3 regions of the Shewanella glacialimarina genome follow, and region 3 is predicted to be linked to each of the others. Evidence: predicted binding sites of a transcription regulator. Region 3 holds the regulator's gene; each other region holds the start of a gene.

Region 1 (11,182 bases), 280 kb from region 3:
TCAATTCAATATTCAACTCATTATAAGCCTGATCAAGATATTCTATAGTTTGATCTATTTCATCTAGGTTACTGACCATAGGCAATAGAATTTGTAACTGTTTACCTTTACCACCCGCTTGTAACATCGCTCTTAATTGCATTAAAAACAACTCAGGATGATCAAGCGACAGCCTAATTCCTCGCCAGCCTAAAAAGGGATTGTCTTCTTTAATGGGGAAATACGGCAAGGGTTTATCTCCACCAACATCAAGTGTACGCATGACAACAGGGCGATCACCCGCTGCATTTAATACCCTTTGATAGACTTTAATCTGCTCTGCTTCGCTAGGGAATCGTTGATGCAACATAAAGGGAATTTCGGTGCGGTATAAGCCTATGCCATCGGCTCCATCAGCAATATCAGACTCAATCCCACTCAATAGACCCGCATTCAAATATAAATGAATACGTTTGCCATCAAGTGTCTTTGCAGGCAAAGACAGCTCGGCAGAGAAGCGTTTTTGTTTTTCAGCATCGACTCTAATAAGTGCTTGATATTCGGCCACCACTGCGGGTGATGGCGACACCAGTAACTGGCCTCGGTTGGCGTTTAGGACCAATAGCTTATTATCTATATTGGTCTCTAATACCTGCTCAACACCAACCAATGCAGGCACACCTAGAGCTCTTGCAAGGATTGCTGCGTGGGCATTAACACCACCGAGTTTAGTCACAATACCGGCTAACTTATGGCGCGGAAATTCTGCCAACATAGTCGCATCGACTTCTTTAGCAACCAGAATTACCGGTGTTTCAGGTTCAAACTCTAACCTATCGGGCTCAATTAACTGACGCAGCACCTTTTGACCGAGCTCGCGAATATCACTAGCTCGTTCTTTAAGGTAGGGATCATCCATTGCCAAGAATTGATCAATATATCGAATAGATACTCGACTTACTGCAGATTCAGCTCGCCAACCTGCGGCAACTTCTCGAACATATTCCCCCCCCAGACTACTGTCATCGAGCAACAGTTTAAAAGCGGAAAAAATAGAGGCCACATCTTCTGCTTTATCACGTTCAAATCGCTGTGAAATAGCACTTAACATATCTTTGCTGCGACTAATGGCTAATTTAACCCGAGTGGTTTCATGCTCTATGCTTTCACATGCTAAATCAGCTTGTTCTAGGGAAATAACCCCCCCGAGTACCAATCCCTTAGCGATTGCAATGCCACTTGATGCTGTGGTGCCATTAAAGACCACTTGGTCTTGCACATTAGTAATAGCCGCTTTATTTTTTAAACTGCGGATCACCACGGCTAATTGCGCCGCTAATGTCATTAAAAAGGCTTCTTCACCCTCGCTAAACTGGCGAGGATTGGGTTGCTGAACCACAATGACACCTACCACCATTTTTTGATAAATGATCGGCACAGCAAGAAAAGCGCGATACTCTTCTTCTTCAACTTCAGGGAATAATTTAAAACGCGGGTGAATTCTTGCATCAGCTAAATTAACCGCTTCTTCGCGTTCAGCAGCTAATCCGACTAACCCTTCTGTTAATGGCATTCGAACATGGCCAACAGCAGATTGATGCAGTCCTTCTGTAGCAGAAAGCACCAGCTGCTGTTGCTCAAGAAGATAAATAGAACAACACTGAGTGGCCATAGCATGCTTAGTTTGCACAACCAATAGCGATAATGCCGCTGTTAATGTGTTAGCAGCGGCAACGGCCTGTGTAATATCCCTAAGTGTATTTAACACTTTATTTATCCTTTAATGATGGCCCTTAATTTCGGTTGCGGCCTCTTCGCCTATTGTGATGAATCTCTCTGGTTTGCAAAGCTAGCGTGATTATTGCAAATTCCTTCATCACTTTCCGGTATACGTCTCGCTTAAAAGACACCACTTGCCTAACAGGATACCAATAACTCACCCAGCGCCAATCATCAAATTCAGGATGGCCAGAAGAATTTAAGTTAATGGTATTGTCATGACCTTTTAATTGTAGCAAAAACCATTTCTGTTTTTGTCCGATACACACAGGTTTACTATCTTGTCGAATTAGCCGCTTTGGTAAACGATAACGTAACCAAGAGCGAGAAGTTGTCAAAATTTGAACATGTTCAGGTAATAAACCCACTTCTTCATATAATTCGCGATACATGGCTTGTTCGGCTGTTTCGCCTTCATCAAGCCCACCCTGTGGAAATTGCCAAGAATGCTGACCAAATCGTCGCGCCCACATAACTTGACCAGACTGATTACAGATAATGATGCCCACATTTGCGCGAAAGCCGTCGCTATCAATCACATGGACTCCAATTTCACAAAATTTTCATTGATGTGATTGTTTCACAAAGCTTGCTTATCAGCAAACCTCTATTTTCAGCATTCTGTGGGATAATTATATCTTTTAAGCATTCTTATCAACAGTCAACTACACCAAACATACCCGTTATCCACAAAATCTGTGGATATGTCTGTTTGAAACTTCCGTAAACTTAAGTATTTGATTAAAAAACTACTCATTACAAAGTACTATCAAACTTAGAGTTAAACACATAAATACTTTAAAAACAGTCATATAAAAAGCAATACTGAATTTTTAGCATTGAACAAATAAAGATAGAGCGCTTTTTGACCAGTAATAAAGTTATCCCGCAACATCAAGGTTGCACTAAAACTTATTCACAAATGACAACTGAAATTTTGAAATAAAATGCCTTTTATGGCCATAAAAGTCATTGACTCACACTTTTACTTCGGTTAAAGACGACAACTTTAGCATGTTATGCAACAAATCTGTGGATAACTATGTGGGAAAGACTAGGGATAAAAGCGTGTAACTTTTTTAAAGTCATTTTATTCCATAAATTAAAATGCGTTAAATGGCTTTATTTCATCAACTTAAAGAACTCTCTGGCGGATAAATAACATCACCCCAAATAAGCGACTATTATTTAACCAATCCGTTATTATTCCCCAAAAGCCTGCAATAACATCACTATATTCTCCAGACTGACTTCACCAAACTGTTGAAGGGTATTTTTCATTTGCTTAACACAAACGGTTGCACTAGAGGCTAATATTGATAACCTACTGCCATCACTCAACATCATCAGCTTAAATTTCATGCCAAAACCATCACCACAAAGCCTGACAGAACTGATGCAGCGCGCCCATGACATGGCGGGCGTATCTCTAGCCGACATTGCATTCGAAAATGGTATTACCGTGCCTCAAGACTTAAAAAGGGATAAAGGTTGGGTAGGACAATTAATAGAAATGGAACTTGGTGCCATGGCCGGTTCAAAACCTGAACCTGACTTTATCCACTTAGGGGTGGAACTGAAAACCATTCCAATTGATCATAAAGGTAAGCCACTGGAAACCACCTATGTCACTGTTGCACCACTGACTGATATGCATGGTCTCACTTGGGAGCAAAGCGTGGTGTTTCACAAGCTTCAATCTGTCCTTTGGGTTCCTATCGAAGGAGAACGTCATATTCCAGTAGGGCAAAGACGGGTTGGTACTCCGCTACTTTGGTCGCCATCAGCAATAGAAATGGCCTTACTAAAGCAAGATTGGGAAGAAATCATGGAAAAAATTGCTCTGGGAAAAGTAGACAAAATTACTGCTCGCCATGGTGAAGTGTTGCAATTACGACCTAAGGCAGCAAACAGTCAAACATTAACGGAAAGTATTGGCCCAGATGGGGCTATTCAATTATCCAATCCACGAGGATTTTATTTGAAAATCCCCTTCACCCAGCAAATCCTTAAGAATGCATTTCTGTAAAGCGTACCTATTAGTTTGAATAAACCTTATTAAATGGTTATTAAGATAAAAAGAACCTTTTCTGAACTTCTATTGATCTAAATCACAATTACCACTAACACAAATAGGGGTTTTTCGTTAAACTGCCGCTCTATTTAATGCTCATCTCGGATCTGATTTTTACTCTTGAAAGCCAAAAAGCAACTTAAAAAACTCATCTTCGCCATTTTAGCTTGGTGCTTTGCCATGGCTGCCTTCGTGTTCTTCCGATATGCACAAACGCCTGAATTACCGCAATGGGCTATTGGTAATGGTGATCTTGCGACTCTAGCGATCTTTATGGGCTGTGTTTTTGGATGCTTACATTGGATGTCAAATCTGATTGCCGACTTCAGTGCAATTAGTCGTTTACCTTATATTTTCTCGGTTATTTTTAAGGGATTATTTCTATTATTAGGTGCAACCACTATTGCCTATATCACCCAATACTTGAACATGTGGGCTATTGAAAATCATATGGTCACCTTAAGACAAATGCTCACCGCACATGTTCTTTATAGCCCTTCTTTTCAAGCATTAGTGATTTATTTGGTCGTTGTTAGGGTTGGGTTAGCCTTTATAGAACAAATGGCCTTACTGGTTGGTCCTAGGGTGTTATTGAATATTGGTCTTGGTAAATATCACAAACCCCGCTATGAACAACGCCTATTTCTATTTCTTGATATGGCTTCGTCGACCTCACATGCTGAATCATTGGGAGACTATCGATTCTCACGCTTGATCCAGGATAGTTTTAGTTTATTAGCTGATACTGTGATCAAAAATGATGCAGAAATCTACCGATACATGGGAGATGCTGTGCTTATTTACTGGCCACTTGAAGAAGGCATAAAGGAAGATCGTTGTTTAAATATCTACTTTGAATTTTGTAGTGAACTGCAATGGCAAAGAAAGTATTTTGAGGAACAATATGGTTTTGTGCCTAAATTCAAAGCTGCAGCCCATTGCGGTCAAGTCGTCGCTGCGGTTGTCGGCGTACACAAACAAGAGATTAGTTTCTTTAGTGATGTGTTAAACACACTGGCTAGACTGCAAGATCAATGTAACCCATTAGGACAAAGAATGCTGCTGTCAGGAGACGTTGCTCACCGCTTAGAGCAACAGGACAGCCTCTATCAACTTAAAGATTTAGGTTTAGTCCCACTCAAAGGCAAACAACACCCTATTGAAGTCTATGCAGTCAGTACCAAACAAAAATCTATATGACTTTAGCTGTGCACAAAGTTATAGTAAATGGCTGCATAACCTATAACAGCATAGCCAACGGATATTTACATCACCTATGCACATCACCGCATTCATTAACAAATTAAGATTTGTTCATCGCTTGAGGCATTAATTTTTGCTGCATTGCCAAACCTAGGGTTCTAAAGGTACTTATCCGACTGGTTGTTTGACGCCATACTAAACCAATTTCACGATATGGGGCTTCACCAGGTGGGTCAATCACTTTAAGTTCGGTGTCATTTAAGATCCCCGCATCAATTGCCATTTGAGGTAAAAAGGTAGTCCCCAGCTTACTGTCCACCATCTGCACTAGAGTATGAAGGCTAGTCGCAGCGAAAGGATTGATTTTTGCACTATTACCTAACTGACATGCGGTAATAGCATGACCCGTAATACAGTGTTCAGCTTGCAGTAAAAAAATACTTTCATCAGGCATCAATTGATAATCAATTGGCTGCACCACATCATATGAGAGCTCTCGATGCATCACCATTTTAAATGGATCGATACCCACTTTCATACTATGAAATCCACTCGTATCCACTGGTAATGCTAGAATCAATAAATCCAATTCTCCCTTGGCTAGCGCGTCTAATAAACGCTCTGTGGTATCTTCTTTCAATAATAATGACAGCTGTGGATAGTCTTTTTGACAGAGTTTAACAACTCTGCTCAACAGAAATGGCGCAATGGTCGGAATACAGCCTAAGCGTATTTCCCCTGTCATCGGGGCGCCTTGGTTTTTAACCAATTCAACCAGATCATCTACGTCGGTCAGAATATTGCGAGCTCGCTCAACGACTTCTTCACCAATAGCGGTGAACATAAAAGATTTGTGATCACGTTCAATCAATTGATAACCAAGCTGTTCTTCTAAGTTCTGAATACCACTAGAGAGTGTCGACTGACTGACAAAACACATTTTAGCTGCACGATTAAAATTTTGCTCTTGATGTAAGTTAGTCAGGTAATAAAGATTTTTTAAACTCGGAAGACTTTTCATATAATCGATTATATCAAAGGATAGTAATTTGAATAATGAATTAACAACGGCAGAAAAACAAGATGAACATGATAAACTTGGTCACAAAATTTAAAAAAATATAAAAAAAAACCCCTAAAATAAGGGGTATTTATATCAGTAACATTACACAAAAAAACTGGAATACGATTATGCTTTAGCTTGTAAAAATAACTTAAGTTGCTGTAAATCACTTTCAGCATGCTCAACTATTTCAGCTAACCACGTTTTGTGTTCATCTGCCCACTTAGCTTCTTCGCCATGCTGTAGCAGCTGAGCAAACTGTTGAATACGCTTTAAACCAACAGAACCTGCAGCACCTTTAAACTTATGCGCTTCAGAACATAAGGCCTCTTTATCACCGTCATCGTTAGCTTTAATCAAACAACCAAGATACTCAGGCATCAATTGTTCGAACAACACAACACTTTTCAATAATGTACCAGCACCGATTGCACTGATGTATTGCTCAAGCGTGTTCAAATCCAAAATTGCATCTAACGGCGTTACGGACATTTAGGGCACCTCTAATTAATTTAAAATTCTAAGTCTAAGCCTATAAAATTAGCTTTATAATACCCCGTCTTTGCCCCTATGCAAGCTTTGCTAGTTGTAAGCCTCTCAAACCTGTCAGCTACAACACTCTGATAACAATTAAATAAACAACCTTATCCCATGCTTAAAAAAACATCTTAACAATTCGCACCATAATCTAGGTTTTAGATGAAGAAAATAGAACAACACACCAGCAGCTAAACAAACATAATAAAGCCTGACAAAAGCATTCACGCCTTTATTCCTACGTTATACGGTCCATTTTATCTCATTAACTAGCGGCATTAACTCGACCTTCAAATAACATCGCGCTAAGCATCTAATTAAGCTATTTTAGACACAAAACAGCTCGAGGTATTAAAGTAAATCAAACGGTTGTTTTAGACTTGAATCAAAGAAAACCAACTCAACCACTGATAACATCGAGGTTATATTGCCTTTGGGTTAATGTTTTAAACATAAACAGTATATTTTAAATTACTAAAAGTGAATATTTAGTCACAACAGAGTCCAAGAACCATTTCAACTGTGTTTGAAATAAAATTCACTATTTTTATTTCAAAAACAATTCAAGGCGATTGTTACCAAAAAGTTACCAAATATAGAGTGGCATTCTAAAATTCTTTTTATTCATAAGGTTATACAGAAAACAACACAGTTTACGTTAACGTAAACCTGATGCAATATTACAGTTATTTAGTAATAAAATTTCACAACCATGCAATAATTGCGTTTGACCTTTGTACAAACTCAGTTTAATTTGAGAGGTTCGGGTGCATATCTATGGAATTTCTTCACATTTACCCCGAGTCGTATATAGTTAGAGGTTTTAGGGGGTTTTTGTATGAGCTTATATCATCCCAGTTTCGAACGGGACAATTGCGGGTTTGGATTGATTGCACAAATGGATGGCGATGCCAGCCATAGAATCGTGCGCACTGCAATTCATGGACTCGATCGCATGAAACACCGTGGTGGTATTGCAGCCGATGGACGCACAGGTGATGGCTGTGGTCTATTAATGCAAATGCCAACCGAATTTTTTGAAGCAATAGCAGCTGAAAATGACTGGCACTTAAGCCGTAAGTTTGCTGTGGGCATGTTTTTTCTAAGTCAAGATCAGCAAAAAGCTGACGAAGCTAAGTTTATTTTAGAAAAAGAATTGCAACGAGAAACATTAAGTGTTGCCGGCTGGCGTAAAGTGCCTGTTAATCCAGATGTACTGGGCGAAATTGGCCGCAACAGTTTGCCGCAAATTTACCAGGTGCTAATAAATGCACCTGTAGGTTGGCGTGAAAAAGACTTAGAACGCCGCTTGTACATGGCGCGTCGTCGTCTTGAACAACAAATTACCAATGACGATGATTTTTATGTTGCCAGTTTATCGGGTCAAGTCATTGTCTACAAAGGCTTGATGATGCCTGCTGATTTACCGTCATTTTATAGCGATCTTGCCGACATCAGATTAAAAAGCGCGATTTGTTTATTCCACCAGCGCTTTTCAACTAACACCTCACCTAAGTGGCCTTTAGCACAGCCGTTTCGTTATTTAGCCCACAATGGTGAAATTAATACCATTACCGGTAACCGCCAATGGGCCCGTGCACGTGCTTATAAGTTTAATTCACCTTTGCTGCCTGATTTACAACAAGCGGCTCCCTTTGTGAATGAAACCGGTTCTGATTCATCCTCTTTAGATAACATGCTAGAAATGTTGTTATCTGGCGGAATGGATTTATACCGCGCAATGCGTTTGCTTATTCCACCAGCGTGGCAGTCAAATCCAGAAATGGATGATGAATTAAAAGCATTTTATGACTTTAACTCTATGCACATGGAGCCATGGGATGGCCCTGCGGGTATCGTAATGACCAATGGTCGTTATGCGGCTTGTGCAGTTGACCGTAATGGCCTGCGCCCTTCTCGTTACGTCATCACTAAAGACCGTATTCTTACCTTAGCCTCTGAAGTGGGTATTTGGGATTATGCTGCTGATGAAGTGATTGAAAAAGGCCGTGTAGGCCCAGGTGAATTGCTGGTGCTTGATACTTTAAATGGCCGTTTGCATCAGTCATTTGAAATTGATAACGATTTAAAACGTCGCCACCCATACAAAGAATGGATGGCTAAAAACAGTCAAACTCTGATACCTGCTGAAAGCATCGACCCATCAAAACAAGGCTCAAGCCGTTTTGATGCCAAAACCTTATTGCAATATCAAAAGCAATTTGGTTTTACCCGTGAAGAACTTGAACAAGTGATATGGGTATTAGCCAGCAAAGGCGAAGAAGCTATCGGTTCAATGGGTGATGATACTCCCATGGCTGTGTTGTCGAAAAAGTCACGATCATTGTATGATTATTTCCGTCAAAAGTTTGCCCAGGTCACTAACCCACCGATTGATCCATTGCGTGAAAAACACGTTATGTCGCTCGCCACTTGTGTCGGACGTGAACAAAATTTATTCAGCGAAACCACAGGTAATGCTTACCGTGTGATGTTTAACTCGCCCATTTTATTGTTTAGCGATTTTAATCAACTATTGGGATTAGACAGTACTAACTATCGTGCCAATACCGTTGATTTAAACTACGATGCCCATGAAACGCTCAAACAAGCTATTCATCGTATTACCGATGAAGCTGAGCGTTTTGCACGCAGTGGCACCACCTTGTTGATTTTATCTGATCGCGCTGTCGATAAAAACGCCCAGGTGATCCCTGCAGCAATGGCTGTTGGCGCAGTACAGACCCGTTTAGTCGACAAAAGTTTACGTTGTGACACCAACATTATTGTTGAAACGGCGTCAACACGTGATCCGCATCATTTTGCAGTATTAATTGGTTTTGGTGCCACGGCAATTTATCCATACCTAGCCTATGAATCCATTGCGGCGATGGCTAAAAAACACGCCATTGAAGATGTGACATCCTTAATGCTTAACTTCCGTTATGGCATTGAAAAGGGCCTGCGTAAGATAATGTCAAAAATGGGCATCAGTACTGTGGGCTCTTATCGTTGTAGCCAACAATTTGAAGCCGTCGGTTTAGCCAGTGATGTCATCGAATTATGCTTTAAAGGCGTGATCAGTCGTATTGAAGGGGCAAGTTTTAGCCATATTGCTGATGATCAAAAAGTACTTCATACCGCGGCATACCGTGCGCATGTCCCCTTGCCACAAGGTGGTTTACTTAAGTACGTCGAGGGTGGCGAATACCACAGCTTCAACCCTGATGTGGTAAACAGCTTACAGGCATCTTTAAAAAATAAAGATTATCCAGCATACAAACAATTTGCCAGATTAGTAGATGAACGTCCAATTGCGACTCTTCGTGATTTGATTGGCGTGAAAGGCTCACTAGCCGCAATTGAGTTAGACAAAGTAGAAGATGCAAGTCATTTATTTAGCCGCTTTGATAGCGCGGCTATGAGTATCGGTGCGCTAAGCCCTGAAGCTCATGAAGCGCTTGCTGTGGCAATGAACCGTTTAGGCGGTCGCTCTAACTCTGGTGAAGGTGGTGAAGATGCGCGTCGCTTTAACACTGAACGTAACTCTGCCATTAAGCAAGTTGCCTCTGGTCGGTTTGGTGTCACCGCGCATTATCTGGTTAACGCAGATGTATTGCAAATCAAGGTTGCTCAAGGGGCAAAACCGGGTGAAGGCGGTCAATTACCGGGCCATAAAGTCAGTGTTGAAATTGCCGGATTACGCCATGCTCGTCCTGGTGTCACACTTATTTCCCCACCACCACACCATGATATCTACTCAATTGAAGATTTAGCCCAGCTGATTTTTGATTTAAAACAAATTAACCCTACCGCTTTGGTCTCAGTAAAGTTAGTTTCTGAGCCTGGTGTTGGCACAATTGCAACCGGTGTGGCTAAAGCCTATGCCGATATGATCACCATTTCAGGCTATGACGGCGGCACAGGCGCAAGCCCGATAACATCAGTGAAGTATGCCGGTTCTCCATGGGAATTAGGCCTAGCTGAGGTTCAACAGTCGTTAGTTGAAAATGGCCTACGCCATAAAATTCGCTTACAAGTTGATGGCGGCCTAAAAACCGGTACCGATGTCATTAAAGCTGCGCTTTTAGGTGCTGAAAGTTTCGGTTTTGGTACCGTGCCGATGATCGCATTAGGCTGTAAATACCTGCGTATTTGTCATCTTAATAACTGTGCCACAGGCATAGCAACTCAGGACAAGAACTTACGTGATAACCATTATCATGGGTTACCTGAACGTGTGATGACTTACTTTGAATTTGTTGCCGAAGAAGTACGAGAGTGGATGGCCGCATTGGGTGTCAGTCAATTTGAAGACTTAGTGGGTCGTAGCGAATGGTTATATGCCCTTGAAGGCCAGACAGCTAAACAGCAAGGTCTAGATTTATCACCCATTCTGTATAAACCTGTCGTGCCAAGCACTTCATCACTCACGTGGAAAGAAATTAATCCGCCGCTAGATATTGGTCAACTTAACCAGACTCTGCTAACTGATTGTAAAAAGGCCGTTGATGAAGGTGATAACTATGCCTATCAATATGCCATCA
Region 2 (11,182 bases), 670 kb from region 3:
AATAATGCCAGCCAGTGTCATTAAGAAAACTGGGCCTAAGCCTTTGGCTTGGTAATCTTGATAAAACTGTCGCGCTTTACTGCTGACCTCAGAAAATGGTGACAGCGCTTGTGAAGATAGCTCAAATAACCCATTAGTAAGTTGTTCAAGTAATGCTGACAACGAACCTTTTGATGCGGGTAATTGGTGAGTAATATTACCATGAATATCAAGATGAACTTGCGTGACGGTCACATCTTCAGGGCTTAGGGTGTCTATGGCTAATTGAGCGATATCGGGCTGAGTGATTAATTCTAGTGATGCCTGATCATCATCAGCCGAGGCGTTAACTTGGCTCGACAGCAAGTCGAGCTTCTCGCCGAAAGCGGCTAAATGATCTGCTAGCAGAGTTTGATTGTTAGTTTGTAGTTGTTTAAGTGTTTCGAGCTCATCTTTCAGCTGGTTGACGTCATCCATTAACGACATGATCAGTATCCTTTATATACAATGCGCAGTTATCGTATTTTTATTTTAAAGTCTGTGCAATAGATGCCTGAAACAAAAAACAAAAAACAAAAAACAAAAAAGCGCCTATTGGCGCTTTTATTTAATCATACTTTTTCGGGCTTAAAACTTAACTACCAATTTGCCTTTTTGAACGGCGAGCTCTTTGGTCATTTTGGCCATTAACGCTTGATTTGAATCATTCATATCAAGGGTGTAAACCGGCTGACTTTCTAGAAATCCACGTAAGAAGCTCATTACCTGTGGGGTAATGGCTGTCAGTGCTTGCTCTAAATCGGCCGGATCTGCACTGACATTAACTAAATCCAAATTGCGTAAATAGATACTTTTAGTTTCGCTGTTATACCAAGGCTGTGCTTCAAACGTTGTTTTAAGCTTAGCACTAATTGGCATTAAAGGATTACGAATACGCACAAGAGTCGTTGCCGTTAATCCCATAGTATTAGGTTTATCACCTAAGCTGACTTGCATGTCGTTAAGCACCAAATTAATACCAATAATTTGGTTACCTTGCTTTACCTCAAAATGCATTTCTTTATTAAGGTAATTTTCTATCTCATTTTCAGTAATGCTGTACTGACTGGCACAACCTGTCAGTACTAGCAAGGAACTGATAAAAATCAGCTTTAGTGTTTTCATTAACCTGTGTTTCTCATGCCTGCGGCAACGCCCGCGATAGTAAGCATTAGCGCCAGTTGTACGTGCTTAGAAGGCTCAGCTTCTTTACGTGTACGGGCTAATAGCTCGGTTTGTAGGAAGTTTAATGGATCAATGTAAGGATTGCGAAGTTTAACTGATTCACGATTCCAGGGAGTATGCGACATTAACTGATCTGACTCAGTTAATGACAATACGGTATCAATACCCAGTTGTAAGCGTTGACGTAACTTCTCGCCTAAATGATGTAATTCAGGCTTCACTAAACACTTTTCATAATAGCGGGCTAAGTTAGGCTCAGCTTTCATGTAAACCATTTCTAGCATAGAAATACGTGTTTCAAAAAATGGCCACTCTGCTTCCATTTCGCGCAATAATGATAGTTCATCACGTTCGATGGCGGCATTTAGCGCTTCACCAGCACCTAACCATGCCGGTAGCATTAAGCGGTTCTGTGACCAAGCAAAAATCCAAGGAATAGCACGTAAACTCTCAATACCGCCATCGACTTTGCGCTTAGCAGGACGGCTGCCTAAGGGTAATTTACCCAGTTCAACTTCAGGTGTCGCCGCGCGAAAGTAAGGCACAAAATCTTTTTCTTCACGCACTATACCGCGATAATGCAGCACTGATTCTTCGGCAATGCGCTGCATACAATCGCGCCATGCTTTTTTCGGCTCAGGTGGCGGTAATAAAGTCGCTTCCATTACCGCAGAGGTATAAAGCGCTAAACTTTGTACCGCTAATTTTGGCAAACCAAATTTAAAGCGGATCATCTCACCTTGCTCAGTTACACGGATACGGCCATCTACTGAACCCGGTGGTTGAGATAGAATGGCTTTGTGAGCAGGCCCACCTCCTCGTCCGATAGAACCACCACGGCCATGGAACAACATCAGTTTGACGTTGGCTTTATTGCAGACTTCGACTAACTGTTCCTGTGCGCGATACTGCGCCCAAGCTGCAGCCATAACACCGGCGTCTTTAGCTGAGTCAGAATAACCAATCATGACTTCTTGCATGCCTTTGGTGTATCCACGATACCAATCGATATTCAATAAAGACTCAATACAGCTAGCGGCATTGGTTAAATCTTCTAAGGTTTCAAATAATGGCACTACGCGCATCGGGTGGCTGCAACCGGTTTCTTTTAATAACAATAAAACGGTCAACACATCTGACGGCTTACCCGCCATCGAAATAACATATGATCCCAAAGATTCTTTAGGCTGTTTGGCAATCAGTTCACAGGTTTTGATGACTTCGGCAACATCTTCGCTTGGCTGCCAATTCGCTGGAATTAATGGGCGGCGATTAGTGAGCTCGCGCAGCAAGAATGCTTGTTTTTCATTTTCATCCCAGTGGTTGTAATCACCCAAGCCCAAATAACGGGTCAGCTCGGCAATCACATCGCTGTGGCGAGTCGAATCTTGACGAATATCCAGGCGCAGCATATGAATACCAAAGCTGGCTAGACGACGTAAGATATCGAGCAGTAACCCATTGGCAATCAGTTTCATGCCACTGTCACATAAACTATTATAAAGCAGTTCTAATGGCGCTTGCAGATCCGCTTGTTGCCAAATCAGTTCACTGGTATCAACATCAGGAAAGCGACCTTCAAGTCGAATATTCAAATAATCAATGGTTTTACGCAGTTTACAACGTAATTGGCGTAACACATCACGGTACGGCTCATTGCTATTGTTAGTGAGTTCAAGCAGTTCAGGTGTAGCCTGCTCCATAGATAACTCGCCAACCAATGCCACAATATCTTTCAAATACAGACGCGCTGCAGCATGACGATTTCTGTCTAATACTTCCTGGGTGACTTTGTGGGTCACAAATGGGTTGCCATCGCGATCACCGCCCATCCAGCTAGAAAAACGAACCGGGGCGATGTTAATCGGTAATTCTTTACCGGTTCGCTGTTCGACTTGATCATTTAATTGACGTAGAAAGTCAGGAATAGCCTGCCATAGAGAGGTTTCAATTGTGCTTAGGCCCCATCGAGCCTCATCTACAGGTGTTGGGCGTTCACTGCGAATTTCATTAGTATGCCAAATTTGGGCAATCAATTGACGTAAACGTAAGTTGTTTTGGTTGCGCTCACGGTCTGACAGTTGGCTGTTTTCTTGATCTGTTAAACAATCGACAACCGCAGCATATTTTTGGATCAAAGTACGACGAGATATTTCAGTTGGATGCGCGGTTAACACTAAATCAATTTCTAATTGCTTTAAGCAATTAATCACATCATTTTCATCTAAGTCTGTGTTAAGAATACGCCCAAGCAGTTGCTCTACTGGGTCTGGCACACAGACTAACTCATCGCAATTACGGCTAATGGTGTGGTATTGCTCGGCGATGTTAGCTAGGTTCAAAAATTGATTAAATGCTTTGGCAAACGGCACTAATTCTTCATCTGGCAATGAGGTCAGCAATGCTAACATTTGCTCGCGAGAGGATTCATCGCCTTTACGTGCCTGTTTAGCAAGAATTCGAATTTGTTCTACTTTTTCAAGAAATGCATCGCCGAGGTGGCTTTGCATCGTTTCACCTAAAATTTGGCCTAAATGTCCCACATTCGATCTCAGTGAGGCATACATATCTGCCACTTGCTCTGCCATACATACTCCAAAGTAAACTAGGTTAAACTTGCACTACTTACTATCACAATAACCATCGTACAGTATTCGGTCAATACACAAACACCGCGTTTGGTAATTTTATTTCGTTAAAAAATTTCAACAAAAGCGGTTTTAAGGCTTTTTTGGTTAAAAATTACTTAATACATGCGTGATAAATCATCTTTTTGATCAATTCTACTGTCGGTGTGAGATATTCTAAGCCAATAAACTCATCGGGTTGGTGGGCTTGATTAATACTCCCAGGTCCTAAAACTAAGGTTTGGCAGCCTAACTTATTAATGTAAGGCGCTTCGGTTGAGTAGTTAACTACCTCAGCTTCATGGCCTGACAATTCAGCAACCAGTTTTGTCCATGGGTTGTCTGCTTTGCCCGCAAATGATTCAGCGCCAGGATATAAGGTACTCACGCTAATACTGCCTGGATATTCTTTACTAATGTCACTTAAATAATTCAGCACCATGAGTTCAAGATCGGTCAATTCCATTCCTGGTAAAGGACGAATATCTAAGTGTAAATCACAACAACCACAAATGCGGTTAGCTGCATCACCACCGTGAATATGGCCAAAGTTCATTGTAGGGTAGGGAACGGTAAAGGCATCTTCGCGATAGTTTTCACTTAAATGCTGTTTAAGTTTCAATAACTGCCCCATGACTTTATGCATTACTTCAATGGCGTTTAATCCGCGGGCTGGGTCAGATGAATGACCGCTGCGACCAATGACTCGAATACCTTGAGCTAAATGCCCTTTATGCATATAAACAGGTTTTAAGCTGGTGGGCTCACCGATCACCGCATAATCAGGTGCAATGACCTTTGAGTCGGCAAATGCTTTGGCACCACTCATAGTGGTTTCTTCATCGGCACTGGCAAAAATAGTCAGTGGGCGTTTAAAGTCTGCTAGAGGCATGTCTTTTAACGCTTCAAGTACCAAGGCAAAAAAGCCTTTCATGTCACAGGTACCTAGGCCGTACCAACGATTATCTTTTTCAATTAACTCAAATGGGCTTTGACTCCAGCGTCCTTGATCAAAAGGCACTGTATCTGTGTGGCCAGCTAATAGTAAACCGCCTTCCCCTTGGCCAATACGAGCAATAAGGTTTTGCTTATTGCGTGAATCTTCAACCGTTGGGGTTTCGCAGCTAAAGCCTAACTCGCTGAACCAATCTTGTAACAAGGCAATAACTGCATGGTTACTCATATCTTGCTCCGGCTCAAGCGCGCTGATAGATGGAGTGCCAATTAGCTGTGTAAAAGCACTTTTTAGGTCAGGGAGTGTACTCATTAGTTGTCCTATGTCGGAAATTATTAAAATACTTATTCAATAATATTGCATAAAAATTATTGTGTGCTAGTCTAGCAAACAGATGACTAAGGCACTACAACTAGAATGTAAGAAATGAAAATAAATATGTGTAACTTTGCTGTTAAATCCAATATACCAATAATCAATAAGAACTTCCTGCGACGATAGTTCTAGATTAGACGTCCCCCGTCTAAATGTACTATGCTAACACTTCCATTTATAACAAAAAAAGACAACAACATAATGAAAAACATCGCAATTATTGGTGCCAGTGGTTACACAGGAGCACAAATTACGTCTTTGATAAATGCTGACGCTAATTTATCTGTTCAGGGGTTGTATGTCTCTGAAGGTAGCCTAGATAAAGGGCGTAAACTTGCTGATCTTTATCCAACTTATAGTCATATGCCTTATGTGCTATCTCCATTAACCGACGAAGCTAAAGCAACCATTATTGCTGAAGCGGATGGCGTAGTTTTGGCAACAGAGCATTCAATTAGTTTGGAATTAGCGGCAGAATTTTATAAAAAAGGCTTAGCAGTATTTGATTTAAGTGGTGCTTATCGTTTTGCTGATGTCGCTCAATACCCTAAGTGGTATGGCTTTGAACATACTCACCCAGACGTACTTGCTGATGCGGTATATGGATTAGCTGAATGGAATAGCGAGCAAATTAAGCAAACTAAAATGATTGCCGTGCCTGGTTGTTATCCAACGGCATCATTAACAGCACTAAAACCTTTGAAGCCTTTGCTTACTGCCGCTTATCCAGTGATTAATGCGGTAAGTGGTGTCACAGGAGCGGGACGTAAAGCGCATTTACATACCAGTTTTTGTGAAGTCAGCCTGACACCTTATGGCGTATTAGGTCACAGGCATCAGCCTGAAATTGCCACGCAATTAGGCCAAGAAGTGATATTTACACCGCATTTAGGTAATTTCAAGCGTGGTATTTTGGCCACAATTACTGTGCAGTTAAAGCCAGGTACAACAGAAGCTGATGTTGCTAAAGCCTATAGCGTTTATGACAGCTCACCCATTGTGACGGTTAAGCATAATCAATTTCCTAAAGTGGACGATGTGGTATTGACACCAAACTGTCATTTAGGTTGGAAATACGACGAAAACAGCGGCTATCTAGTGGTTGCCAGCGCGATTGACAACCTAATGAAAGGTGCTGCAAGCCAAGGTTTACAGTGCATCAAGATCCACTTTGGCGTTTAATCACTACATAAAACAAGGATAACAAAAATGATAACTAATTCTGTTTTAGTACTTAAAGTGGGTGGCGCATTACTGCAAACCGAAACCGGTATGGCTAATTTAATGTCGGCGATTAAAGACATGACTGCCGCAGGGCAGAAAATTGTTTTAGTTCACGGTGGCGGTTGCTTAGTTGATGAGCAATTAACGGCTAATGGTAAAGAGATTATTAAACTTGACGGTTTACGCGTTACCCCAGCCGATCAAATTGGCATTGTGGTGGGTGCATTAGCGGGTACATCGAACAAAATCTTACAAGCTGCAGCCGCCAAAGCTGGCGTAGTTAGTGTAGGCATGAGTTTAGGTGATGGCCAGGTTGTTAAGGCTAATATTAAAGATGAGCGTTTAGGGCTGGTTGGGGAAGTGACCCCAAATGATCCTAGCTACTTAAACTTCATTTTACAGCAGGGCTGGCTGCCAATTTGTAGTTCAATCGCCATTTCAGATGCCGGCCAGATGCTCAATGTTAATGCAGACCAGGCAGCAACCGCATTGGCCAAATTAGTTAACGGGACTTTAGTGCTGTTATCTGATGTGTCAGGCGTGTGGGATGCGAACAAGCAAGTGATTAAAAGTTTAAATAAAAGCCAAATTGATACCCTAATCGCTGAAGGCGTGATTGAAAAAGGCATGAAAGTCAAAGTTGAAGCCGCGTTAGAAGTGGCTCAATGGATGGGCAAGCCGGTTTTAGTTGCTTCTTGGCAAGATACTGAACAGTTAAAAACATTAGCACAAGGTGGGTCCATTGGGACCCAAATACAGCCTTAATGGAGTAGTTTATGAAGCACCTGTTGTCGATAAAAGAGTTATCTCAAACTCAGTTACTGGATATTTTAGCTTTAGCTAAAAAAATGAAAGCTAACCCAGCTGAGTACCGTCGTGCGTTAGATGGAAAAAGCGTTGTGATGTTATTTGAAAAGCCATCACTGCGTACCCGAGTAAGCTTCGATATTGGCATCAACAAGTTAGGAGGTCATTGTTTGTACCTTGACCAGCAAAACGGTGCTTTAGGTGAACGAGAGTCAGTGGCTGATTTTGCCACTAATATTTCATGCTGGGCTGATGCCATTGTTGCAAGAACATACCTGCATAGCACAATAGAGAAATTAGCTAAGTACGGTAGTGTACCGGTTATTAATGCGTTATCTGATTTATATCACCCATGCCAGGCATTGGCAGACTTTTTATCATTATCAGAAAAGTTTGATGATGTTAGTCAGGCGAGATTAGCCTATGTAGGGGATGGCAATAATGTCACCCACTCATTGATATATGGTGCAGCTATTTTAGGCTTAACCATGACAGTGATTTGCCCTGAAGGGTATTTTCCTGATGCATTGGTGGTTACCGAGGCACAAGCTTTAGCAGCACAAAATGGTGGTAAGCTGACATTATCTACTGATATCAATCAGATTGAAGGCCATGACGCCATTTATACCGACACCTGGATTTCAATGGGTGATGAAACCTCTTTAGCTGAAATTAAAGAGCGCTTTAGCCCATACCAAGTTAATGCAGCATTAATGACTAAAGCGGGTGCAAAATATTTTATGCATTGTTTGCCTGCTCACCGTGGTGTTGAGGTAACTGATGAAGTTATCGATGGCAAAGGTTCATTAATTTTAGATCAAGCGGAAAACCGTATGCATGCTCAAAATGCAGTATTGGTCACCTTATTAAGTTAGTCTGATGATTAAGTCAGTAATGCCATTGGCGTTATTCATATATCAAAATATACGTAATCGATTGTAGGAAAATAAACATGTCTAGTGCAGTGAAAAAAACCGGCGTTAAAAAAGTCGTCCTCGCTTATTCAGGCGGGTTAGATACCTCAGCCATCATCCCATGGTTAAAAGAAACCTATGATGATTGTGAAATCGTGGCCTTTTGTGCCGACGTAGGTCAAGGCGAAGAGGAATTAGTGGGCTTACACGAAAAGGCCATCGCTTCAGGGGCATCAGAATGCTACATCGTTGACCTGAAAGAAGAATTTGTTGCTGATTATATTTACCCAACTATTGCTACCGGCGCGATTTATGAAGGCACTTACTTGTTAGGTACTTCAATGGCGCGTCCAATTATTGCCAAAGCACAGGTTGAAATTGCCCGTAAAGTCGGCGCAGACGCCGTATGTCATGGTTGTACCGGTAAAGGTAATGACCAGGTACGTTTTGAAGGCTGTTTTGCTGCCCTAGCACCGGATTTAAAAGTGATCGCCCCTTGGCGTGAATGGGAAATGCGTAGCCGTGAAGACTTGCTTGCCTACTTAGCTGAGCGTGATATTAAAACCAGTGCATCGGCGACTAAAATTTATAGCCGTGATGCTAACGCATGGCATATTTCCCACGAAGGCGGTGAGTTAGAAGACCCATGGAACGAGCCATCAAAAGGTGTGTGGACCTTAACCGTAGCGCCTGAAGATGCGCCGAATGAGCCAGAATATGTAACCCTGGCGGTTAAACACGGTCGAATCACCCATGTAAACGATGAAGCATTATCGCCGTATGCCGCATTAATGAAGTTAAACGACATTGCCGGTAAACATGGCGTAGGGCGTATCGACATTACTGAAAACCGTTTAGTCGGCATGAAGTCCCGTGGTTGTTATGAAACACCCGGCGGCACTGTGATGTTTGCAGGTCTTCGTGCCATTGAAGAATTAGTGCTAGATAAAACTAGCCGTACTTGGCGTGAGCAGATCGCTGCCCAAATGTCGCATTTAGTCTATGACGGTCGTTGGTTTACGCCATTATGTAAGTCACTTATTGCCGCATCTGAGTCGCTAGCTGAATCAGTAAATGGTGATGTGGTGATCAAGCTTTACAAAGGCCAAGCTACACCAGTTAAAAAACGCTCACCAAACAGCTTGTATTCAGAAGCTTTTGCTACCTTTGGTGAAGATGAAGTGTATGACCAAAAGCATGCAGAAGGCTTTATTCGTTTATATTCATTAGCTAGCCGTATTCGCGCGCTAAATACGAAATAAACCTTAAGCAATCTAAAAAGGGCGCTGTAAAGCGCCCTTCTTGTAATCACTTTTCTTCTTACAAAATAGTGAATAAAAGAGTGCTTAAAGAGTGATTACCAGAAGACAATATTGATCTAATCGACTTAATTGAATAGCAAAAAAGAGGATACCGAGATGGCGTTATGGGGCGGAAGATTTCAAGGCGAAACCAGTGCACTTTTCAAATTATTTAATGACTCATTGCCAGTGGATTACCGCTTATTTGAACAAGATGTTGTCGGCTCTATCGCCTGGGCGGACGCCATTGCGAGCGTAGGTATTATTACAGCCAAAGAATGTAGTGATTTAAAAGCGGCATTAAATGAATTGCTTCTTGAAGTGGGTAATGATCCCCAAGCGATTATCAGCAACGGCGCCGAAGATATTCACAGCTTTGTTGAACAAAAGCTGATTGCCAAAGTGGGTGACTTAGGTAAAAAACTCCATACTGGCCGTTCACGTAACGACCAGGTTGCTACCGATTTAAAACTGTGGTGTAAAAAAGAAGGTGCAGCACTGCTGGCTCGTTTAGGTACATTACATGCGGAGTTAATTGCCTTAGCAGAACGTGAAGTTGACGCCGTTATGCCAGGTTACACCCATTTACAGCGTGCACAGCCAGTAACATTTGGCCATTGGGCGTTAGCTTATGTTGAAATGTATGAGCGTGACATTAGTCGCCTACAAGATGCATTGGGGCGTGCCGATTCATGTCCATTAGGTTCTGGTGCACTTGCTGGCACAGCCTACCCGATAGATCGCCATGCGTTAGCGTCAGCGTTAAACTTTGCTCGCCCAACACTGAATAGCTTAGACAGTGTGTCAGATCGCGATCACGTGGTTGAATTGTGTAGCGCAGCATCAATCAGCATGATGCATTTAAGCCGTATGGCCGAAGACTTAATTTTCTTCAACTCTGGCGAAGCCAATTTTATCTCGCTAGCCGATGAAGTCACTTCTGGTTCATCATTGATGCCGCAAAAGAAAAACCCGGATGCGTTAGAGCTTATTCGGGGTAAAACCGGCCGTGTATATGGCAGTTTAATGGGTATTTTAACCACAATGAAAGCCTTGCCATTGGCATACAATAAAGACATGCAAGAAGACAAAGAAGGCTTGTTTGATGTGGTCGACAGTTGGGCAATTTGTTTAGACATGGCCGCATTAGTGTTGTCGGGCTTAAAAGTGAATCGCCCGCAAGCACTAGTGGCAGCTCAGCAAGGTTATGCTAACGCGACAGAATTAGCAGACTACCTTGTCGCCAAAGGCATGCCGTTCCGTGAAGCGCACCATGTGGTTGGTGAAGTAGTGGTATTTGCTATTGGTCAGCAAAAGCCGATTGAAGCGTTAAGCGTGGCTGAGTTACAAAAATTTGCCCAAGTGATTAGCGATGATGTGTATCCAAACCTCACCATTGAAGCGTGTTTAGAAAAACGTGACGTACTGGGCGGCACTGCGATTAATCAAGTTAACGCAGCCATCGCAGCCAAAAAAGCGTAACTATAGCGTTATTGGTTTGAATAGTTTGGCTAACACCCATTTATCAAAAAGCCCTGCTGGTGGATACCAGCAGGGCTTTTATGTTTACAGGGCTTAAACAGCACTGTAAACATAAAAGCTTACAATGATAATAGCGGATTATGTGATCATTATAGATTGTTAGCTGGACACTTATCAGACATAATTTTAAACAGTAACGTTAATCAGTAATCGTAATCAATCACTTATCAATGGCGTGCATTCATACATCTTATGGCTTTAGAACATTCGTCTAGCAGCACTAACCCTTGTTCA
Region 3 (11,182 bases):
AAGTTAACCGGCTTAGGTCAACGCTATCCCCACGAGTTGTCAGGCGGGCAGCAACAACGTGTATCCATTGCACGCGCGCTGGCCTATGAACCCCAGTTACTCTTGCTTGATGAACCTTTTTCTAACATAGATGCTCAAGTACGTAATGAGATGATGCTTGAAATAAGAAGCATTTTGAAGCAACGTAATGTCAGTGCTGTATTTGTCACCCATAGTAAAGATGAAGCATTTGTATTTGCTGACAAATTAGCTTTATTTAAGCAGGGCGCTATTATTCAACACGGTTTGGCTGAAGACCTTTATGCTTACCCTACAGACCGTTATGTTGCTGAGTTTTTAGGTGCTGGAAATTATTTACCAATAAAGGTAACAAATAGTCAGCAAGTATCATCACCAATTGGTTTATTGCAAAGTAGTGCGGCTATAAATTATCCTGTTGACTACCAAGGACACTTATTACTTAGACCGCAACAAGTTGAACTGGTTGCTGATGATAATGGCGTCGCCACTATCGTGGATAGAAGGTTTTTAGGAACGGTTTGTCATTATTGGGTCAAAGTTGAAGAGCATTGTTTGGAAGTCAAAAGCCAAATATTACAGTTATCGCCAGGGCAAAAAGTTAATTTATTTGCACCAACGCACCCCTTGGTTATTTTTTGATTTGTGTTATTGAAAAATTATTTTATGATGATTATAAGATTTTCAATTGATTGAACACTGAATTAAGTCGTTCAGTTTAAGTCTCTCTTTCCAATAACAATCTAGGTGGTTTGTTTCAATATGGATAATCAGGTTATGCCGCGCGAGCAATTAGGGATATGTGCTGAAGGTAATTTACATAGTATTTATTTGATGTTTAATGCCAACGACGGCGTTGAGGATAAATTGCGTCCTTCAATTGCTAGTGTAGCGCAATATATCTATGAGCTAACAGATCAATATGCTGATAGCGCCTTCAATGGCTTTGTTGGCATTGGGGCTAATTTTTGGGACACATATTATCCACAGGCCCGCCCCGCACTGTTAAAACCTTTCCCTGCAATGAATGAGGGTAACCGTGATGCGCCGGCTATCGAATATGACTTATTTATTCATATTCGTTGTGACCGTTTCGATATTTTGCATCTGGTAGCCAATGAAATTAACCAAATGTTTGAAGACTTGGTTGAGCTGATTGATGAGGAGCGCGGTTTCCGTTTTATGGATAACCGTGATTTAACTGGTTTTGTTGATGGTACAGAAAACCCTAAAGGTCGTCATCGTCAACAGGTGGCTTTGGTAGCAGAGGAAGATCCTGAATTTAAATCAGGTAGCTATATCCATGTACAGAAATTTGCTCACAATTTAAGTAAGTGGCAACGTTTGCCTGTTAAGAAGCAAGAAGATATTTTCGGCCGGACTAAACAAGATGATATTGAATATGAATCTGCCGATAAGCCGTTAACCAGCCATACCAAACGTGTTAATTTAAAAGATGCTGATGGCAATACTATGGAAATTTTACGTCAAAGTATGCCATACGGCTCAATTAAAGAGCAGGGACTTATGTTTATCTCTAGCTGTAAGACACCTGATAATTTTGAGCAAATGCTACGTAGCATGATTTATGGTGATGGGCATGGTAACCATGACCATTTAATGCTGTTTACTAAAGCATTAACCGGGTCATCTTTTTTTGCACCTTCACTGGATTTTCTCACCCAGTGGGAAGAAGATTAAAGTCTGTGATAGATGAATAGCAGCTGTCATTAATAATGATTATTAACCGTCGCTGTTAACAAAAATACCCAATAAAAAAGCAATGCCAAAGCATTGCTTTTTTATTGGGTATTTAATAGTAAGCACTGATATTTCGGGGTTCAGTGATAGCCAACAGCTACTTCTTGATATAACTAAGCCGTTACTCAGTGAAGTTAAACAGAGACTTAACCGTTTCAAGCGTATCATCAATTGTTTTAATGCTTGAAGGGCTAATAAAGATAGTATCGTCACCGGCAATGGTGCCTAAAATACCTTCCGGCTTTCCTATTGAGTCCAATAGTCGTGCAATTAATTGCGCAGCACCAGGGCTTGTGCGTACCACTATCATGGCTTGGTTATGGTCGACATCAAGTACTAAGTTTTTTAATGGACTACCAGCTGTCGGCACACCTAATTCTGCAGGTAAACAATAAACCATTTCTTGTTTGGCGTTACGGGTTCTCACTGCGCCAAATTTGCTCAGCATCCGCGATACTTTAGATTGGTTAATGTTGCCGAATCCTTCAGCTTGAAGCGCATTAACTATTTCACTTTGGCTGCCGAAGCGCTCTTCTTTTAAGATAGCTTTAAATGTTCTGACCAGATCATCCTGATTTTTATTGGTTGGCATATTGTATTTTCTTCTTATAGTTGTTATTCAAAAAAACGCTACATTTTGAATAAAAATGAATCTTGAGTCAAGAAAAATCCATTTTGTGTGAATATAAATTCAATTTAAAGCATTGTGCGAAGTGTAGTAAATTGTTTACTTAGCCACAAGCCGGGAAGGTTAAATTATTTGCTTAATTTACTTAGCACCATAATGGTTTGGCCGCTTTTATTGATTAAAAGTAACTTATTTTGATTAAGCTGGGCGCTATAAACTAAAGGCAGTGCTTGCATCACTCTTTGTTCTTGTACCATAAGTGCTTCGATACAAGCTTTGCGGGTTGAACCCGCGGGTGAAAGCGTCAGCAAATCGTTTTTAAGTGAGTATTGGCCCATAAATGGATTGCAACTAGTGTTGCCTGTTAACTGACCATTATCAGAAAAAACTAATTTTGCGGGACTGTAATCAATAGTCGGTTCTGACAGCACGGATTCAATATGCCACTGGCCAACAAGTGTTGTGGTGTTATCAATATCGGAATAACTTTGGCATGCGCTCAATGAAAAAATAACTGCTGCGGCGCCTAAAAAATGCTTTATCATGTTTACTGTATTTGCCTAGATTGCTTCAATTGAAGCTATTCTACTTGATACTGTGTCAAAGTGATAACACGTCAGCGGCCTATTAGTGAGAAATCGATATGATTAAATGGTTAAAAGGGCTTCATTACTTAGGGTCATTACTGTTATTTGCGGGCAGCTATTTACTGGTGTTTACTGAATCTAGCCAGCGTGCTCAGGGAATGTTGATGGTGGCGAGCCTTATTGGCTTAGGTTTAACAATGATGACGCCCTATCCTGTGGCATTAGTCATCGAATGGGCTAAAAAACAAGATACTGCTTCAGCTAAGCTCCCGTCAGTTGAAAGCACTAAAGTTGAAGCACCTAAATCTGAAAATTCCCCATCTGACAAGCCGCAGGAAAAAGAGTGATTCTATATCGCAAAGCCAATCTCGCGGATGTCTCGCAGTTAGTCGAGCTAGAACGCACCCATGTTAATGCTGAGCTAGGCCAGTTTGATCCCAGTCTTCAAGGGCACGCCTTAACGGCTGCGCAAGTGACTTTATTAATCAATCAACATTGGATTATGTTGGCGCTAGATAACCTGCAGATTGTCGGTTACGTTATTGCTGCTAAATGGGACTTCTTTGCTAAGCAAGCACTGTACCAAAAAATAATTCAAAAGCTGCCGCAATTAGATATTGAACGTGATGGTGTTAAATTAGCGCTTACTCAAACCAATAGTTGTCAATATGGACCAATATGGATAGCTGAGAAATATCGTGGTCAGGGTATTTTTACTCATCTAGTTAATCATATTGCTGATGCGGTTAGCAGTAAGGTTAGGTATTTAGTTGCCTATATTGCTGAAGATAATAACCGTTCATTTAGAGCCCATACTCAATATGCTGATATGCAAGTTGTCGATTTCTTTAGTTTTCAACAGCGCGATTTTTACTTGTTAGTTAGAGTTATTTATTGAGATAAAATGCTGAATATACCGTCAAAATTTGATGATTTGTTTGCGCCTTATCTTGGGCTGCGCTTGAGTGCGTTTGATAACGCCAAATTAGTTGTCGCTGTGTTAGCGCAACATCAATATAAATACCAAGCCGCTGAGATAATGTTAATCACCAAGGGCGCAGTTCAATCAACACCGCGTTATGCTGTAAAGTGGTTAGGGTTAACCAATAATCAAGTTGATATTGTTAATGGCTGTGCAGATAACTGCCGTGATATGGATTATTGCTGGATTGATTGTGGCAAGATAAATCAATATGAAGTGGGATTGATCTTAATTGATCCCACTGATGCACAAGGCAATAATATTGTGGTCGTGAATGCAATCACGTTACCGGTAATGACTATGCAGCAAATCGGTTTTATGTGTGTAGAAAGTGCCCATTTTGATCACTGTTGAACCCAGCTTTTTTTGCGTCTAATTTTAACGGTTCGTCAGTTTAAAATTACAGACAATAAAAAACCGCCTAAATGGCGGTTTTTTAATTCACGCTAATCAGTCTTTAGTTAGAAGCCTGCATCAGCACGTAAGATCTCAGCTTTATCAGTTGCTTCCCACGGGAACTCGCTGCGGCCAAAGTGACCATAAGCAGCAGTCTTTTGATAGATAGGGCGAGCCAAATCTAACATTGCAGTTAAGCCATATGGGCGTAGTTCGAAATGTTGACGAACTAACTTGATTAGCACTTCTTCAGACACTTTACCTGTGCCAAATGTTTCAATGCTAATTGAAGTAGGCTCTGCTACACCAATTGCATAAGACACTTGCAACTCACAGCGATCAGCTAAACCAGCCGCAACAATGTTTTTAGCCACATAACGCGCAGCATAAGCCGCACTACGATCGACTTTTGATGGATCTTTACCCGAAAAAGCGCCGCCACCATGACGAGCCATGCCGCCATAGGTATCTACGATGATTTTACGACCGGTTAAACCACAATCACCAACAGGACCACCAATAACAAAACGGCCAGTAGGGTTGATAAAGTATTTAGTATCTTTAGTTAACCAGTGTGAAGGCAATACTGGTTTGATGATGGTTTCCATCACAGCTTCAATTAAATCAGCTTGCTTAACTTCTTCTTTATGTTGGGTTGATAACACAACTGCATCAATACCGACAATTTTGCCATCGTTATAAGCAAAGGTGATTTGACTTTTTGCATCAGGACGTAACCAGGGTAACGTGCCGTCTTTACGTACTTCTGATTGACGCTTAACTAATTTGTGTGCATAAGTAATAGGTGCAGGCATTAACACATCAGTTTCGTTACTCGCATAACCAAACATTAATCCTTGGTCGCCAGCACCTTGCTCAGCAGGATCGCTTCGGTCAACACCTTGGTTGATATCAGGAGATTGCTTACCAATTGCATTCAAAACTGCACAGGAATCAGCGTCAAAACCCATATCAGAATGAGTATAACCAATGTCACGCACGGTTTTACGAGCAATTTCTTCGATATCAACCCAAGCAGAAGTGGTCACTTCGCCACCCACTAATACCATGCCTGTTTTAACATAGGTTTCACACGCAACACGAGCTTTCGGGTCTTGCTCAAGTATTGCGTCTAATACCGCATCAGAAATCTGATCGGCGATTTTATCTGGATGACCTTCTGAAACTGATTCAGAAGTGAACAAGTGCTTTGCCATAGTCGGAAATCTCATCGTTTGCTGATAAAAAATATAAATTTATATACGTCTAGACGTCTATTCTAGTCGAAATTGATTTTGATAACACCCCACTATACGAATTAAAGCGTAGAATTGTGCAATGTTTCATGAAAATGTTAACCAGCAAGATAAGCTGTTTGCTATTCTGTGTAATTAACGTGATGAAATTTAAAGCTTAAGTAGTATTTGATTCGTGATATTTTAACGCGACTGTATATATATTTGGACAATATAAACCCACTAAATAAATTGCCTGAACCAATAATGTCCGCTTTGATGGAAGCTTAATGCCATTATTTTACGCGCTAAATTAGGCCGGTTTATGGTAATTATTAAGCTTTAATAGCCAATCTGAAGTTTGAATTGATACACACGAAAAATATTAATTTGCGTCGCGCCGCCTAGTAGGGGAAAATATGTCTCCACAATTGCCCGCTAGACCTCATTAAACAAGCAGGAGAGAGCATGTCATCTCGTAAAGAACTCGCAAACGCAATTCGTGCGTTAAGTATGGATGCCGTTCAAAAAGCCAATTCTGGACACCCAGGCGCGCCAATGGGTATGGCAGATATTGCTGAAGTATTATGGAATGATTTCCTAAAGCATAATCCAACCAACCCTAACTGGGCTGACCGTGACCGCTTTATTTTATCTAATGGCCATGGCTCAATGCTTATTTACTCTCTATTACATCTTTCGGGTTATGAGCTTCCAATTGAAGAGCTTAAAAATTTCCGTCAGTTGCACTCTAAAACGCCTGGTCACCCTGAATATGGTTATACCCCAGGTGTTGAAACCACCACAGGTCCACTAGGTGCTGGTATCAGTAATGCCGTTGGTATGGCGATTGCTGAAAAAACCTTAGCGGCACAGTTTAACCGTGATGGCCACGATATCGTTGATCACTTCACTTACTGTTTCTTGGGTGATGGCTGTTTAATGGAAGGTATTTCACATGAAGCCTGTTCATTAGCGGGCACATTAGGTTTAGGTAAGTTGATTACGTTCTGGGATGACAACGGTATTTCTATCGATGGTCACGTTGAAGGTTGGTTTACTGACGATACGCCTAAGCGATTTGAAGCATACGGTTGGCATGTTATTGCAGATGTTGATGGTCACGACAGTGATGCCATTCGCGCAGCAATTGAACTTGCTAAATCTGTAACTGATAAGCCAACAATGATCTGTTGTAAAACAATTATTGGTTTTGGTTCACCGAATAAATCGGGTAGCCATGATTGTCACGGCGCGCCATTAGGCGATGCTGAAATTGCAGCCGCTCGTGAATTCTTAGGCTGGCCACACGCACCATTTGAAATTCCTACAGATGTATATAAAGGTTGGGATGCTAAAGAAACTGGCGTCGCCAATGAAAAAGCATGGGACAGTAAATTTGCTGGATATAAAGCAGCTCACCCAGCGTTAGCGGCTGAGTTTGAACGTCGTGTATTAAACGGTGATTTACCGGCAGACTTTGAAGCAAAAGCACAAGCATTCATTCAAGAATGCCAAGATAAAGCTGAAGGCATTGCAAGTCGTAAAGCATCACAAAATTCAATTGGTTTCTTTGGTGCTATGTTACCTGAATTATTAGGTGGCAGTGCTGACTTAGCGGGCTCAAACCTTACGCTATGGTCAGGTTCAAAAGGCATTCAAGACGATGCAGCTGGTAACTATATCTATTACGGTGTGCGTGAGTTTGGTATGAGCGGCATTATGAATGGCGCCTCATTACACGGTGGCTTCATCAATTACGGCGCAACTTTCATGATGTTTATGGAATACGCACGTAATGCGGTACGTATGTCTGCATTAATGGGTATTCAGAACATTTTCGTTTATACCCATGACTCAATCGGTCAAGGTGAAGATGGTCCAACTCACCAACCTGTTGAGCAATTAGCTAACTTACGTATGACACCTAACATGACTGTATGGCGTCCATGTGATGCTGCTGAAACAGCAGTATCTTGGAAGTCTGCAATTGAAACTCGCAAATCTCCAACATCATTAATCTTTAGCCGTCAAGGTCTTAAGGCTCAAGCGCGTAGCGCTGAGCAATTAGCTAACGTAGCTAAAGGTGGTTATGTGCTGGTTGATTGTGAAGGTGTTGCGGACGTTATCTTAATTGCTACCGGTTCAGAAGTGCAGTTAGCGGTTGATTCTGCTGCAGCATTAACTGTCGATGGTATCAAAGTACGCGTGGTGTCTATGCCGTCGACAAATGTGTTTGACAAGCAAGATGCAGCTTACAAAGAGTCTGTATTACCTCGAACTGTGACTAAACGCGTCGCCATTGAAGCGGCTCACGTTGATTTCTGGCATAAGTATGTTGGCTTTGATGGCGATGTTGTCGGCATGACAACCTTCGGCGAGTCAGCACCTGGTGGCGACTTATTGAAGCACTTTGGCTTTACCGTTGATAATGTGGTTAGCAAAGTCAAAGCACTGGCTTAAAACATGATCCACGATTGACTCAAATTAGCGCTTATATGTTAAGTGCTTAATTGTGTATAATATGACGGCCGACACTTTATGTGTTGGCCGTTTTTATTTTTCTGCCTTAATAATCTCTCTTTTTATGCTGGGAATGGAATGATTCGAGTTGCAATAAATGGTTATGGTCGTATTGGTCGCTCCATTCTGAGGGCGTTATATGAATCAGGGAAGCGTGACCAAATTCAAATAGTTGCGATTAACGAACTCGCAAAACCCGACGCTATTCGTCATCTTACCCAATACGATACAACCCATGGTCGTTTTAAACATCAGGTCAGCTTAAAAGACAATCATCTTATTATTGGTGATGATGCCATTCTATTGCTTAATCAGTCTGACCCAAGTCAACTACCTTGGGCTGAACTGGATATCGATATTGTTTATGAAGCGACGGGGAGCTTAAATGATCGTCAAGAATGTGAAGTGCATATTCAAGCAGGTGCTAAACAAGTCCTTATTTCTCATCCTTCTTCTCCCGATGTTGATGGCACCATAGTGTATGGGGTTAATCATGATTTATTACGGCCAGAGCATACAGTAGTATCTAACGCATCTTGTACAACCAATTGTATTGTGCCAGTTATCGATGTGTTAGATAGGCATTTCACTGTTAAAAGTGGCGCAATTACCACCATTCACTCTGCGATGAATGATCAGCAAGTGATTGATGCATATCATGATGATTTACGCCGCACCCGCGCCGCCAGTCAGTCAATTATTCCAGTGGATACCAAGCTGGCACGCGGTATTGAGCGTATATTGCCCCACATGAAAGATATGTTTGAGGCCATTTCAGTGCGCGTGCCAACGATCAATGTTACCGCGATTGATTTGTCCGTTACTTTAGAGAAAAAAGTTGATATCGCCCAAATTAATCAGGTATTAGCCTTGGCCTCAAATGGCAGTTTTAATGGTATTTTGGGATATACAGAAGAGCCATTAGTGTCATGTGATTTTAACCATGACCCGCGATCGAGTATTGTTGATGGCACCCAAACCCGTGTCAGCGCCGGGCATTTGGTAAAATTACTCTTATGGTGTGACAACGAGTGGGGTTTTGCTAATCGCATGCTCGACACCAGCTTGGCGATGATCCAAGCTAAGCAGTCAAAATAATACTCCTGATGATTTATGCTAAAAATAACTAAATAACTAAATCAAAGGGCATGAATGATTTTTAACCGTGGATGATGCATCGGCGGTGAACAACAGATTTGTTTTTTAATTTTTACATTTATAAGGAAAGGCTAATTATGGCTATTATCAATATGGTGGATTTAGATCTGCAAAATAAGCGCGTGCTTATTCGTGAAGATTTAAACGTACCCGTTAAAGACGGTGTTGTAACAAGTGACGCACGCTTGCGTGCTGCATTACCAACAATCAAACTGGCACTTGAAAAAGGCGCTGCTGTGATGGTGATGTCTCACCTTGGTCGTCCAACTGAAGGCGAATTCAATGCTGAGTTTTCGATGCAACCTGTTGTCGATTATTTAGTTAACGCACTGGATTGCCCAGTTCATTTAGCTGATGACTACCTTAACGGTGTTGACGCTAAAGCGGGTGAAGTGGTTGTATTTGAAAACGTGCGTTTTAACGTTGGCGAAGGCAAAAACGATCAAGCACTCGCGAAGCAAATGGCAGCATTATGTGATGTGTACGTTATGGATGCTTTTGGCACCGCACATCGCGCCCAGGCATCAACCCATGGTGTTGGTCTGTTTGCTCCTATTGCCTGTGCTGGCCCATTATTGGCCCAAGAGTTAGATGCTTTAGCTAAAGCAATGGATAACCCAGCACGTCCGTTAGTGGCCATTGTAGGTGGCTCTAAAGTCTCTACTAAGTTAACTGTGCTAGAAAGCTTGTCTGGTATTGTTGATCAACTGGTAGTGGGCGGCGGCATTGCCAATACCTTTATTGCTGCAGCAGGTCACAATGTCGGTAAATCATTATATGAAGCTGACTTACTTGATGAAGCTAAGCGTTTAGTGGCGAATGCAAAAAGTCGCGGTGCTGACATTCCTGTCCCTACAGATGTTGTGGTTGCTAGCCAATTCAGCCCAACGGCTGAAGCGACACTAAAGTCTGTGAACGATGTGAGTGATACTGACATGATTTTTGATATCGGCCCAGAAAGTGCCGAAGCTTTGGCAAAAATTATTGAACAAGCTGGCACGATAGTGTGGAACGGTCCTGTTGGCGTATTTGAGTTTGATCAATTTGGTAAAGGCACTGAACGTATCGCCCAGGCCATTGCAAATTCAAAAGCCTTCTCTATTGCTGGCGGTGGTGACACCTTAGCGGCAGTGGATAAATACAATATTGCAGATAAAGTTTCATACATTTCGACCGGCGGCGGTGCTTTTTTAGAGTTTTTAGAAGGCAAAAAGCTTCCTGCTGTAGAAATGCTTGAGCAACGCGGCGCAGAATAAGCGTTAAGCGATAAAAATAATAATTATTATAAAAAAACCGTTCCTTAAGTTAACAGACCTAACAATTGTTAGCTTAAGGAATATAAAAATCCATCCAAAAAATAGCGACCTAGGTGAGTAATCACCCTATAATTGGAGAACAAAAATGGCTCTTATCTCTCTACGACAAATGCTAGATCATGCTGCTGAACATGGTTATGGTGTGCCTGCTTTTAACGTCAACAATCTTGAGCAAATGCGTGCAATTATGCAAGCGGCTGAAGCAACAGACAGCCCTGTTATTGTGCAAGCCTCTGCGGGTGCACGTAAATATGCGCGCCCACAGTTTTTAAAATATTTAATGGCCGCAGCGCTTGAGCAATATCCAGATATTCCAGTGTGTATTCACCAAGACCACGGTACTGATCCTGATATTTGTCAGCGTTCTATTCAATTAGGTATGTCGTCAGTTATGATGGACGGCTCGTTAATGGCCGATGGTAAAACACCAGCTTCATATGAATATAACGTAGATGTGACTCGTCGCACTGTTGCTTTCGCACACGCATGTGGTGTGTCTGTTGAAGGCGAAATTGGTTGTTTAGGCAGTTTAGAAACAGGCGAAGCTGGCGAAGAAGATGGTATCGGCGCTGCAGGTA

Evidence for each region. The regulator ArgR, encoded in region 3, controls arginine synthesis, uptake and breakdown. The targets are predictions, from matches to a motif close to ANTGAATANNTATTCANT.
Region 1: the regulator ArgR is predicted to act here: its motif matches at 7,402-7,419, upstream of gltB (glutamate synthase large subunit).
Region 2: the regulator ArgR is predicted to act here: its motif matches at 5,121-5,138, upstream of argC (N-acetyl-gamma-glutamyl-phosphate reductase).

Annotation. Positions count from the first base shown of each region.
Region 1 covers NZ_CP041216.1:3,287,582-3,298,763, forward strand. The annotation lists gene ptsP (phosphoenolpyruvate--protein phosphotransferase) at 1-1,747, opposite strand, end outside; gene rppH (RNA pyrophosphohydrolase) at 1,773-2,297, opposite strand; gene FJ709_RS14435 (hypothetical protein) at 2,962-3,120, opposite strand; gene mutH (DNA mismatch repair endonuclease MutH) at 3,119-3,787, shown strand; gene FJ709_RS14445 (adenylate/guanylate cyclase domain-containing protein) at 4,013-5,032, shown strand; gene oxyR (hydrogen peroxide-inducible genes transcriptional activator OxyR) at 5,136-6,056, opposite strand; gene FJ709_RS14455 (Hpt domain-containing protein) at 6,225-6,590, opposite strand; gene gltB (glutamate synthase large subunit) at 7,474-11,182, shown strand, end outside.
Region 2 covers NZ_CP041216.1:4,237,796-4,248,977, reverse strand. The annotation lists gene FJ709_RS18570 (DUF2339 domain-containing protein) at 1-465, opposite strand, end outside; gene FJ709_RS18565 (DUF1439 domain-containing protein) at 607-1,143, opposite strand; gene ppc (phosphoenolpyruvate carboxylase) at 1,143-3,791, opposite strand; gene argE (acetylornithine deacetylase) at 3,946-5,097, opposite strand; gene argC (N-acetyl-gamma-glutamyl-phosphate reductase) at 5,362-6,342, shown strand; gene argB (acetylglutamate kinase) at 6,370-7,149, shown strand; gene FJ709_RS18540 (ornithine carbamoyltransferase) at 7,161-8,066, shown strand; gene FJ709_RS18535 (argininosuccinate synthase) at 8,144-9,367, shown strand; gene argH (argininosuccinate lyase) at 9,524-10,888, shown strand; gene FJ709_RS18525 (MFS transporter) at 11,141-11,182, shown strand, end outside.
Region 3 covers NZ_CP041216.1:3,570,909-3,582,090, reverse strand. The annotation lists gene FJ709_RS15665 (ABC transporter ATP-binding protein) at 1-660, shown strand, start outside; gene FJ709_RS15660 (Dyp-type peroxidase) at 781-1,719, shown strand; gene argR (transcriptional regulator ArgR) at 1,901-2,371, opposite strand; gene FJ709_RS15650 (META domain-containing protein) at 2,536-2,952, opposite strand; gene FJ709_RS15645 (hypothetical protein) at 3,051-3,341, shown strand; gene FJ709_RS15640 (GNAT family N-acetyltransferase) at 3,338-3,892, shown strand; gene FJ709_RS15635 (hypothetical protein) at 3,899-4,330, shown strand; gene metK (methionine adenosyltransferase) at 4,438-5,589, opposite strand; gene tkt (transketolase) at 6,076-8,070, shown strand; gene epd (erythrose-4-phosphate dehydrogenase) at 8,209-9,228, shown strand; gene FJ709_RS15615 (phosphoglycerate kinase) at 9,366-10,544, shown strand; gene fba (class II fructose-bisphosphate aldolase) at 10,690-11,182, shown strand, end outside.